DNA from 3 places in the Novosphingobium sp. genome. Region 2 is predicted to be linked to each of the others. Evidence: riboswitches for the same ligand, from Rfam matches in the RefSeq annotation. Region 2 holds a riboswitch; each other region holds the start of a gene.
The links. Region 2 has a riboswitch for cobalamin ahead of ABDW49_RS09605 (DUF1636 domain-containing protein). Riboswitches for the same ligand answer to the same signal wherever they lie in the genome.

Region 1 (3,204 bases), on a different contig from region 2:
CAGCGAGATAATATCGATGGTGGACGTTTGCAGCTTGGGGAACGCCTCTTCATATTGCCGCCACTCCGAGCCCAGCGTCTTCTTCCAGTCGGTGTTGGCCTTGATGCCGTAGCCATAGCAGATATGCACCGCCGTTTCGCACTTCAGCCCCTCAACGGCCCTCTCCAGGGCGGCGATGCCCCAGTCATTCACCTCGTCAAAGAACACGTTAAATGCGGGCTCATCAAACTGGATAATGTCGACGCCGGCGGCCTCGAGCTCTTTGGCTTCCTGGTTGAGGATCTTGGCGAATTCCCAGGCCAGCTTTTCGCGGCTTTTATAGTGGTCATCATAGAGCGTGTCGATCATGGTCATCGGCCCCGGCAGGGCCCATTTGATCGGCTGCTTGGTCAGCTGGCGTAAAAATTTGGCGTCTTCAACGAAAACGGGCTTTTGGCGCGCGACCGCCCCCACGACGGTTGGCACGCTCGCCTCATAGCGATTGCGAATTTTAACCACTTCGCGTTTCTCGAAATCGACGCCGCTGAGGTGCTCGATAAACGTCGTGACGAAGTGCTGGCGCGTTTGCTCGCCATCGCTGACGATATCGATGCCGGCCTGTTGTTGCTCTGCCAGCGACAAACGCAAGGCGTCCTGTTTCCCTTCGATTAATTCTTCATTCTGCAATTTCCAGGGCGACCACAGGGTTTCCGGTTGGGCCAGCCAGGAAGGTTTAGGCAAGCTGCCGGCGGTCGACGTAGGGAGCAATATTTTCATAATAGATGACCTGTATTTGAGTGAATCAAAGCGCGTAGTGAGCAGACCATTGCTCAAGAATGGGCTTGTAGGGCTTGATAAATTGCTCTTCCGTAAATTTCCCCTGCTCAATCGCTAACTGGCTACGCTCTTCGCGATCGTAAACAATCTTGGTTAATGAATGATCCTGGTTATTCAGGCTTGGCTGATAGTATTGCCCCGCCGCCGAGTTGGCGTTGTAAATTTCAGGTCGATAGATTTTCTGGAAGGTCTCCATCGTGCTGATGGTGCCGATCAGTTCCAGATCGGTGTAATCGCTCAGCAAATCCCCGGGGAAATAAAACGCCAGGGGCGCAACGCTATTTTTCGGCATGAAGTAGCGCACCTGCAGGCCCATTTTTTTAAAATACCGGTCGGTCAGCGAAGCGCCGTCTTGCCGATATTCGTCGCCCAACACCGGATGTTGATTGCCCGTCCGATGATAGGTGTCTTTGCTGGACACGCTGAGGCAGATCACCGGCGGTTTGCTGAAATTCTCATGGTATGCGTTTGAATTGACGAAGTGCTTAAAGATATTGCCGTGCAAATCGCCGAAATCATCCGGAATGTTGAATTCCGCCGTGTTTTTATTGTGCGCCGGCAGCAAGACGCTAAAGTCGTAATCGCGCACGTAAGACGAGAAGTTATTCCCGACGATGCCCTCAAGACGCTTTTGCGTTTTTTTATCAATGATGTTGGTTTTCAGGATTTCAATCACCGGGAAGCTGGCCCCCTGATCTTCAACGCGCATCTCAACCGAAATGATTTCAAGCTCAACCGAATAGCGGTCGGCCTTGGGGTTATCCCAATGCGCCAACGAATTGAAGCGATTGTTAATCATCACCAGCGTGTTGCGCAGGTTCTCCCGGCGGTTTTCCCCTCTGGCCAAATTGGCGAAGTTGGTGGTGATACGCGTACTTTCAGAGGGGTTATAATCTTCATCCAAGCGCAGGCTCTTGATGGTGAAGTTGAAATCCAGCGCGGGCTGGGCGTGTGCGACAGGCATGCGACATCTCCTTCGGACCAGCAGGTTGGCTGGCCCGTCATGACGGTTCGGGATGATGGATGGGTGGGCGCGCGCCGCGTCAGGCGGGGATGAACACCGTTAACACGACGCGCCGACGCATTCGCGCATGGCTTGCCGGGGGGAAACAGGACTGGAAACATCGGCCGATCACCTGCTTTGCCGGGCGGAGGGGCCGAAGGAAGAACGCGCCAGCATAAGCGTCGCCGCAGGGCATAGACCTCCGGCGCGTGCGACAAGCGCGATCCACCGGAGGAACCCCCGTCCGAGGAACGTTATGGCGCCGAAGGCAGGTCTCCTGGCTTGCGGGTCATCACGGTGGTTCCGGCCTTCCCGAGCGCTTTTGCAAGGCTCAGTGACACGAAATGGAACCACCGTTCGCCGCTTACAGTTGCGGGGGCAGCGCCGGACTCTGCCCTTTCGGGCACCACCGGCTTCCCGTCTTAGCCCCACCGCGCGGACCCTTGTGGAATCTGGGATGGGGAACCTTGACAGGATGCAGAGACACCATCTCAGCCAAGCTGTCAAGTATCATATAAAGAAATCTTTATATGTGGTTATCTAGGCCAGCGTTCACAGCGATCCGCTCAGCTTTGAAAGAGACAGGTCATTTTTTGTACTTAAGATTTGCAGCTCTTTGATGGGGTGCAGCCATTGTAGTTAATTGTCTGCCGCTGAGCCTATGACTGCTTTCAGCGCCTGGCATCGCCGCCCTGAATGGCGGTTTTGTCAGCGTTTCCAGCGAAGACCGGACGGCGCGGAGCCGGCAGAGCAAGGCTTGGTTAACCGCCGTAGCTTCCAGTCAGACCAATAAACGGACTGCACATCCGCCAATTTTCAGCAAATCCGAAGTTGTGGCTCCGCTGCTAGCCTGCAACGACATTCCCTCAAGCAAGGTATTCAATCCGCTGGCAAGGGCATCGACATCTGCATCGGCCGGGAGCTGGCCATCGCTCACGCCTCGCGTCAATCGATCGCGGAACGCCTGCTCCGTCTGCTTGCGCAGCGCCTTGAGCGCGTCAGCGACATCAGCTGCATCGTCGGGAATGTTCACCGCTGCCGTCACGACCAAGCATCCGCACGGCACGTCCTGCAGCGTCAGAATACGCGCGGCTGAGGCGAAGAAGCTCGATATGGCCAACCTGACATCTGGCTCGGCAGCCATCTCGTCGCGGTTCTGGTCCCAGTAGGTCCGCTCGTAATGGTCCACTGCGGCCATGAAGAGCTGCGCCTTGTTGCCGAACTCCCCGTATAGGCTGGGCGGGTTGATCCCCATGGCAGCACAAAGCTGAGCGATCGACGCCGGCGCGAAGCCATGGCGCCAGAACACGCCAAGCGCTTTCTCGAGCGCGGCCTCGCGATCAAAACGGGCCTTACCCTTGCTGCGGTGGAGCGCGATTTTCGCT
Region 2 (3,204 bases):
CCGGCGTTGGTGCGGGCAGGCCGGCGGCGCGTGCCAGTTCGGCCAGCGCTGCCTGAGCCGCCATGGCGCCGCCTGTGTCGCACAGATCGGCAAGCTGGCGCAGCACTGTTGGGGGCAGGGTGGAGGCCGCCTCCAGCGCGGGGTCGGGGCGCCCGTCAGCAGGCAGCACGGCAAGGGCAAGCCCCTCGCGCCGTGCCAGATCGCTCAGTTGCGCGAGGCCATAGGGCCAGTAGCCCGCGCCGCCGATCAACCGCACCAGCACCGCCTTGGCGCCCGAGACAGTGCGCTCGATATAGGTATCGACGGAGAGCGGATGTTTCAGCGCTGCCAGATTGGCCAGACGCAGTTCAGGCAAATGATCGCGCCCCGCATGCCATCCGGCCGCGAAAGCCCCCAGATCGCTGTCCGAAAAGGACAGGACGATCAGCGGCGCGGGGCTCTGGCCGAGGTCGGTCGCGACCTCGGTTTCCTCCAGCCCACGGCTCTCGCGGAAGATGACATGCATCGCGGAAGGGTTACGCCGGGGCCAGAACTGTGTCCAGCACCGCGCGGACGGCGGCGGTGTCGAGGTGATCGTGCTCGGCGATGACCACCAGTTGCGTCACGCGCGGGCGCTGGCCCCAGGGCTGGTCGTACTGATGACGCACACGCTCGCCCACCGCCTGAAGCAGCAGGCGCATCGGCTTGCCCTGCACCGCCACGAAGCCCTTTACGCGCAGGATGGACTGCTCGCGCGCCAGACGCTGCACGGCGGCGACCAGCGCTTCGGGATCGCCGACTTCGGGCAGGGTGATGATGGTGCTGTCGAAATCCTCGTGCTCATGCTCGTCCTCGCCATCGTGGTGGCTGGGGCGGGCGGCCAGATCGTCCTCGGCGGCGGCATTGAGGCCGAGGATGACGGCGGGATCGATCACGCCATCGGTGACAGGCAGCATGGGCAGTGGGCGCGGCGCCTCGGCGGCGATCACGGCGCGAGCCTGATCCAGCGTTGGGGCGTCCACCAGATCGGCCTTGGTCAGCAGAACGATGTCGGCGCAGGCGAGCTGATCCTCAAAGACTTCCGAGAGCGGGGTTTCATGGTCGAGGCTGTCATCCGCCGCGCGCTGGGCATCGACCGCCGCCACATCGGGGGCGAAACGGCCAGCGGCCACGGCCTCGGCATCGGCCAGCGCGATCACCCCATCGACGGTGATGCGGCTGCGGATCGCGGGCCAGTCGAAGGCTTTGAGCAGAGGCTTGGGCAGGGCAAGACCCGAGGTCTCGATCAGAATGTGATCGGGGCGCTGGGGCAGGGCCAGCAGTTTTTCGACCGTGGGGATGAAATCATCGGCCACGGTGCAGCAGATGCAGCCATTGGCCAGTTCGAGGATCGCGCTTTCGGGGCAATTCTCGTCGGCGCAGGCCTTCAGGATTTCGCCATCGACGCCCACCGTGCCGAACTCATTGACCAGCACCGCCAGGCGGCGCCCGCCCGGATTCTGCAGCAGATGGCGGATCAGCGTGGTCTTGCCCGAGCCCAGAAAGCCGGTGACGATGGTGACGGGGATTTTTTCCAGAGACATGGCTTAAAGCTCCAGCGGGGGAATGCGGGCGATGGATTGCTTGCGGAAGATGGTGGGGCGCTGGCGCCACGGCACGATGCCGTCAGGGCTTTGCGCATAGGCGCTGGCGCCGGCCAGAATGTCGGGCACATCGGCGTCGGACAGGCGGCCGTAGACATAGGTCCAACTGCCGGGCCTTGTCAGCGCGATGGAACAGCCATTGGTGCAGGCCGAGAGGCATTCGGTGGGGCGCACTTCCACGTCGCCATCCGCATTGGCGGCGCTCAGCGCCTGCGCCAGCAGGGTGCCGGGCACGGTTTCGCCTTCCTCGGGCGTCTGGCCCGCGCGGCAGGTGGTGCAGACAAAAAGGACGGTGTTGTGACCCACGACGCTTCAATTCCCCAATGAGGCGCGCCTGCACAGGCCATCGGGCACCGAACCCGCGTTCGGCGCCTGATCGACCGGCCACAGCGCACCCCGGCTGTCCGTTTCCTCGTGCTGGCAGGTCTCCCGGCTGGCGGATCGGGGGCAGTTACGCCTTGCGTCAGCTTCGCCTTCCCGTGCCTTGCGGCCAGTGGCATCGAAGCTGCCTCATCCGTTGACGGTCGCGGGGGCGGCTGTGCTTCGGGCTTGACGAAAGCCCTGTCACATTCCCTCTTCGCCTTTTGGTGGATTGCTCCGCCGCAAGGAACCAACGCGGTGGGGATTGCGGGATTGCGACGGGGCTGTCAAGGAATGCCGCGATCAGGAGTGTACCATGACCGCCGATGCCCCCGCCCCCGAAGCTGACTTTGACCGCCACAACGCCAAGATGGCCAAGAAAAAGGCCTCTCGCGACAAGATCATGGCCAGCAAGCAGGGCGAAAAGGGGCTGGTGATCGTTCATACCGGCACGGGCAAGGGCAAGTCGTCCTCCGGCTTCGGGATGATCCTGCGCTGCATCGCGCATGGCATGCCCAGCGCGGTGGTGCAGTTTATCAAGGGCGCCTGGGACACCGGCGAGCGCCGTCTGATCGAGCAAAATTTCCCCGATCTCTGCCAGTTCCACGCCATGGGGGAGGGTTTTACCTGGGAAACGCAGGACAAAGCCCGCGATATCGCCGCTGCGCGCAAGGGCTGGGACAAGGCCAAGGAACTGATCCGCGATCCCAACATCCGCATGGTGCTGCTTGACGAAATCAACATCGCCCTGCGTTACGAATATCTCCCGCTGGAGGAGGTGCTGACCTTCCTGCGCGAGGAAAAGCCCGAGATGACCCATGTGGTGCTCACCGGCCGCAATGCCGCGCCCGAACTGATCGAGCAGGCCGATCTGGTCACCGAGATGACTTTGGTGAAGCACCCCTTCCGCGGCGGCATCAAGGCGCAGGCCGGGGTGGAGTTCTAAACCTCCATGCCAGCCTTGATGATCCAGGGGACCGGCTCGAATGTCGGCAAGTCCCTGCTGGTGGCGGGGCTGTGCCGGGCGGCACGTCGGCGGGGGCTGAGTGTCGCGCCTTTCAAGCCGCAGAATATGTCGAACAATGCCGCTGTCACCGCCGATGGCGGAGAGATCGGGCGGGCTCAGGCCCTGCAGGCGATCGCGTGTGGATTATCGCCGCATACCGATATGAACCCGGTGCTGCTGAAGCCAGAGAGCGAAGTCGGCAGTCAGGTGGTGTTG
Region 3 (3,204 bases), on a different contig from region 2:
AGAAAGTGATGGTTGGCGCCATTGATGTGGCGAATCATACCGTTGAGACGCCGGAAGAAGTGGCCGCTACGCTGCGCAAAGCGCTGCAGTTTGTCGATGCCGACAAACTCTACCCGTCGACCAACTGCGGCATGGCTCCCCTGCCTCGTCAGGTCGCCAGCGGCAAGCTGAATGCCTTGAGTGCGGGCGCGGAGATCGTGCGCAAAGAACTCTCGGCCTAGCAGCCAGTTAGAACGCTCTTCTCTGCCAAACCCGTTTGCGGAACATCTGGTGTGGCAAAGCAGCTCCCTGACGGGAGGCAGGCCGATATTGCCTGCCTCCCGTCAGGGTGAACTAGAACGGAGCGCCCCATCGCTACATGCTTTAAACCTCCAGCGCGGACAGGATCGGCGTAGGGCGCCCTTGCTCATCGACCGCCACCATCACGAAGCGCGCCGTTGCAGCATGACGGCGCTGCCCTGTCAGCAGCCTCTCCGACCACAACTCGACTTCCACAGTGACGGAACTGCACCCGGTCCGCACAATGCGCGAGACCAGTTCCACCATATCGCCCAGCCCGACCGCGGAGCGGAAATCGACCCGCTCTGACGAGGCCATAACGATATTCCGCCGCGTATGCCGCGTCGCCGCGATAAACGCGGCCTTGCCCAGCATCTTGAGCCCGTCGCCACCATAAAACGTGCCATAGTGGTTGGTTTGCTCGGGAAAGATGATTTCCGCCATCCGCAGGACACCATCCTCTTCGACCTGCTGACCGGCATAAAATGGAGGAAGCGGCAGGCGAACATCAGGGCCTTTGACGGCCACCATGGTGAAGCGACCACGCGTGCAACGCCGCCTCTCTCCGCTGACCGTCGCCTCCGCGACCAGCTCAACCTCGACATCAAGCGAACTGTTACCGACCCGCACGACGCGCCCGGTCGCCTCAACCATCTCGCCCGCGCTCGCCGGTGCCTCGAAATCAATCTGCTCGCTGCGCGCGGTTACGAAAGGCACACGCCCATGGCGCGTCGCCGCCAGAAACGCGACCTTGTCCATATGCGCCAGCGCCACGCCGCCAAAGAGCGTACCATGGTGGTTGGTGTCCGTGGGGAACACCATGTCAATCAGTTGGATGCTGGTCGCATTTGTTATTGTCTGGACTGTTGCTCTTGTCATCGTCTTCACCTGTTTCAAAGGCAGAGACAGACGAACGCAAGCGGCCACGCCGGTCACCCGGCATGGCACGAGAGCGATCGCCCGGACACCCCGCCGGAGGAACGTTATGGCGTCGCGGGCAGGTCTCCTGGCTCGCGGGTCAATGCGGACGATCCGGCCTTCCCGGTGGTTGCGCCCACCAGTGGCATGCGTGGATCGCCCGCTCGCCGCTTACAGTTGCGGGGGCAGCGCCGGCATCGCACCGGCTTCCGATCTTCGCTCCAGCGCGCCGAAACGACTGGAGAACCTTCGACAGCGGAAATGTGAAGCGCGGGGGCGCCAAGGGTCAAGCGCAATGTGTCAGGAATTGAAAATGAACGAAGGTCGGCAGCAGAAAGGACGAAGTTTGAAACCTGCCGCTCCGGACAACCATCTGTGAGCGCCCCGCAAGAATGTACTGTTCAGCTTAATTCCCTTCATCGCCTCCTTACCGACCAAACGACACGGTGGTGGCCGCCCCGGTATAGTTCACCATCCTCTTGGCCACGGCCGGCGCTGCACCAGTGGCGTTGCGCGGGGTCATCAGCACCAGATCGAGCCGCCGCTGCTGGACAAGGCGGGGGAAAGAGCCCTTGCGCCCACTGATGGTCAGACTGCGGGCACGGTCGTTCCACACCAGATCATAGGTGGCATATTGGCCCTTTTCATAGTCGTATGTCTCGTTGTCGTCCTCATAGATGGTGAAACGCGCGTCGGCGCCGGAATAGATGCGGATTTCATAGGGCGCCTTGGGCAATTCGGTCGCATAATGCTGCACCGGCCCCATGGGCACGATCGATCCGGCCCGCACATAAAGCGGCAGAATATCGAGGGGAGCCTGCCGCGTGACACGCTGGCCACCGGCGTAATGCTCGTTCGTCCAGAAATCATACCATCCGGCGCCCTGAGGCAGATAAGTGGTAACGGAAAGATCCTGCGCGGCCTGCGCCAATCTGGCGGCAGCCTCGCGCTCGCTCGGCAGACGCCACGCCAAACGCAACTTGCGCGCGCCATCGCCCTGATAATACTCGATGGCGATGGGGATGGTCTGCCCCTTCCGGAGCGCGACCTCGGCGCCGCGATAGCGGGCCTCGCCCGATTTCCATTCGTCGACCACGGTCTTGCCGGCCAGCATCAGGCGATAGCCATCGTCACCCTCGACGCCGATCTCATAGGTGCCATCTTCAGGAGCGGTGAGCATGCCTGTCCAGCGCGCTGAAAAGTGATCGAGGCTGGCCAGGCCTGCCGGCATGTCGGCCAGCGGCGGCGCAGGCCACATATGGTCGATTTTGGTGTCGATCATGGTGCTGACCGGTTTCTCGAAGGATTGGCCCGCAAAATACTGAAGGGCCAGCCCGGGCTGCCCATCGGGTGTGCGCAGGGCATTCGCTGGTATCGTCACCGCCGGAGGGGCCTGCCGATGATACATCGGCCGGGTGACAGGATGGACCAGAAACGAGGGGCCGAACATGAAGCTGTCATCGATGGTATCGGTGGCGCGATCCTCGGGGAAATCCATCATCAGGGGGCGCATCAGCGTGTAGCCCGCGGAGGTCACCTTCCAACTCAGCCCATAGGTGTAGGGCAGCAGGCGATAGCGCAGATTGACGCTGCCCAGCAGCGAGGCATAGACCTGCGGATCAAGCGTTTTGAAGCGATAGGGCTCACGCTCGACATCGGTGCCATGGATGCGCATCAGCGGGTTGAAGGCGGCATATTGCAGCCAGCGCGCGAACAGCTCCCGCCAGGCCGGGTTCTGCTCGCCACCGGGAAACTCCGACACGAAAAAGCCGCCGGTGTCCTGGGTCCAATAGGGATTGCCCGTCACGGTCACATCGACACCACCCGCGATCTGCTGCTTGAAGACCTTCCAGCTGGCATAAATGTCCCCGCTCCACGAGGCGGCGGCGGTGCGCTGCGCCCCGGCCCAGGCCGAGCGGGTGAGCGTGAAGACCCGCCGGTTGGAGGTGGCGCGTTCGCCATCATAGGTGCCTTGCGTGGTCAGCAGCGAATAGGGGTTCAAATAAC

Region 1: linked by a shared signal. The riboswitch ahead of ABDW49_RS23025 (DUF1852 domain-containing protein) and the one ahead of ABDW49_RS09605 (DUF1636 domain-containing protein) in region 2 are both predicted to bind cobalamin.
Region 3: linked by a shared signal. The riboswitch ahead of ABDW49_RS23015 (hotdog domain-containing protein) and the one ahead of ABDW49_RS09605 (DUF1636 domain-containing protein) in region 2 are both predicted to bind cobalamin.

Annotation. Positions count from the first base shown of each region.
Region 1 is NZ_JBCNLP010000006.1:685,036-688,239, forward strand. It holds gene ABDW49_RS23020 (methionine synthase) at 1-756, opposite strand, end outside; gene ABDW49_RS23025 (DUF1852 domain-containing protein) at 782-1,780, opposite strand; cobalamin riboswitch at 2,069-2,304, opposite strand; gene ABDW49_RS23030 (TetR/AcrR family transcriptional regulator) at 2,601-3,204, opposite strand, start outside.
Region 2 is NZ_JBCNLP010000001.1:2,061,774-2,064,977, forward strand. It holds gene cobN (cobaltochelatase subunit CobN) at 1-505, opposite strand, end outside; gene cobW (cobalamin biosynthesis protein CobW) at 516-1,562, opposite strand; gene ABDW49_RS09605 (DUF1636 domain-containing protein) at 1,566-1,928, opposite strand; cobalamin riboswitch at 2,024-2,252, opposite strand; gene cobO (cob(I)yrinic acid a,c-diamide adenosyltransferase) at 2,299-2,928, shown strand; gene ABDW49_RS09615 (cobyric acid synthase) at 2,935-3,204, shown strand, end outside.
Region 3 is NZ_JBCNLP010000006.1:681,780-684,983, reverse strand. It holds gene ABDW49_RS23020 (methionine synthase) at 1-221, shown strand, start outside; gene ABDW49_RS23015 (hotdog domain-containing protein) at 364-1,215, opposite strand; cobalamin riboswitch at 1,258-1,463, opposite strand; gene ABDW49_RS23010 (TIM-barrel domain-containing protein) at 1,625-3,204, opposite strand, start outside.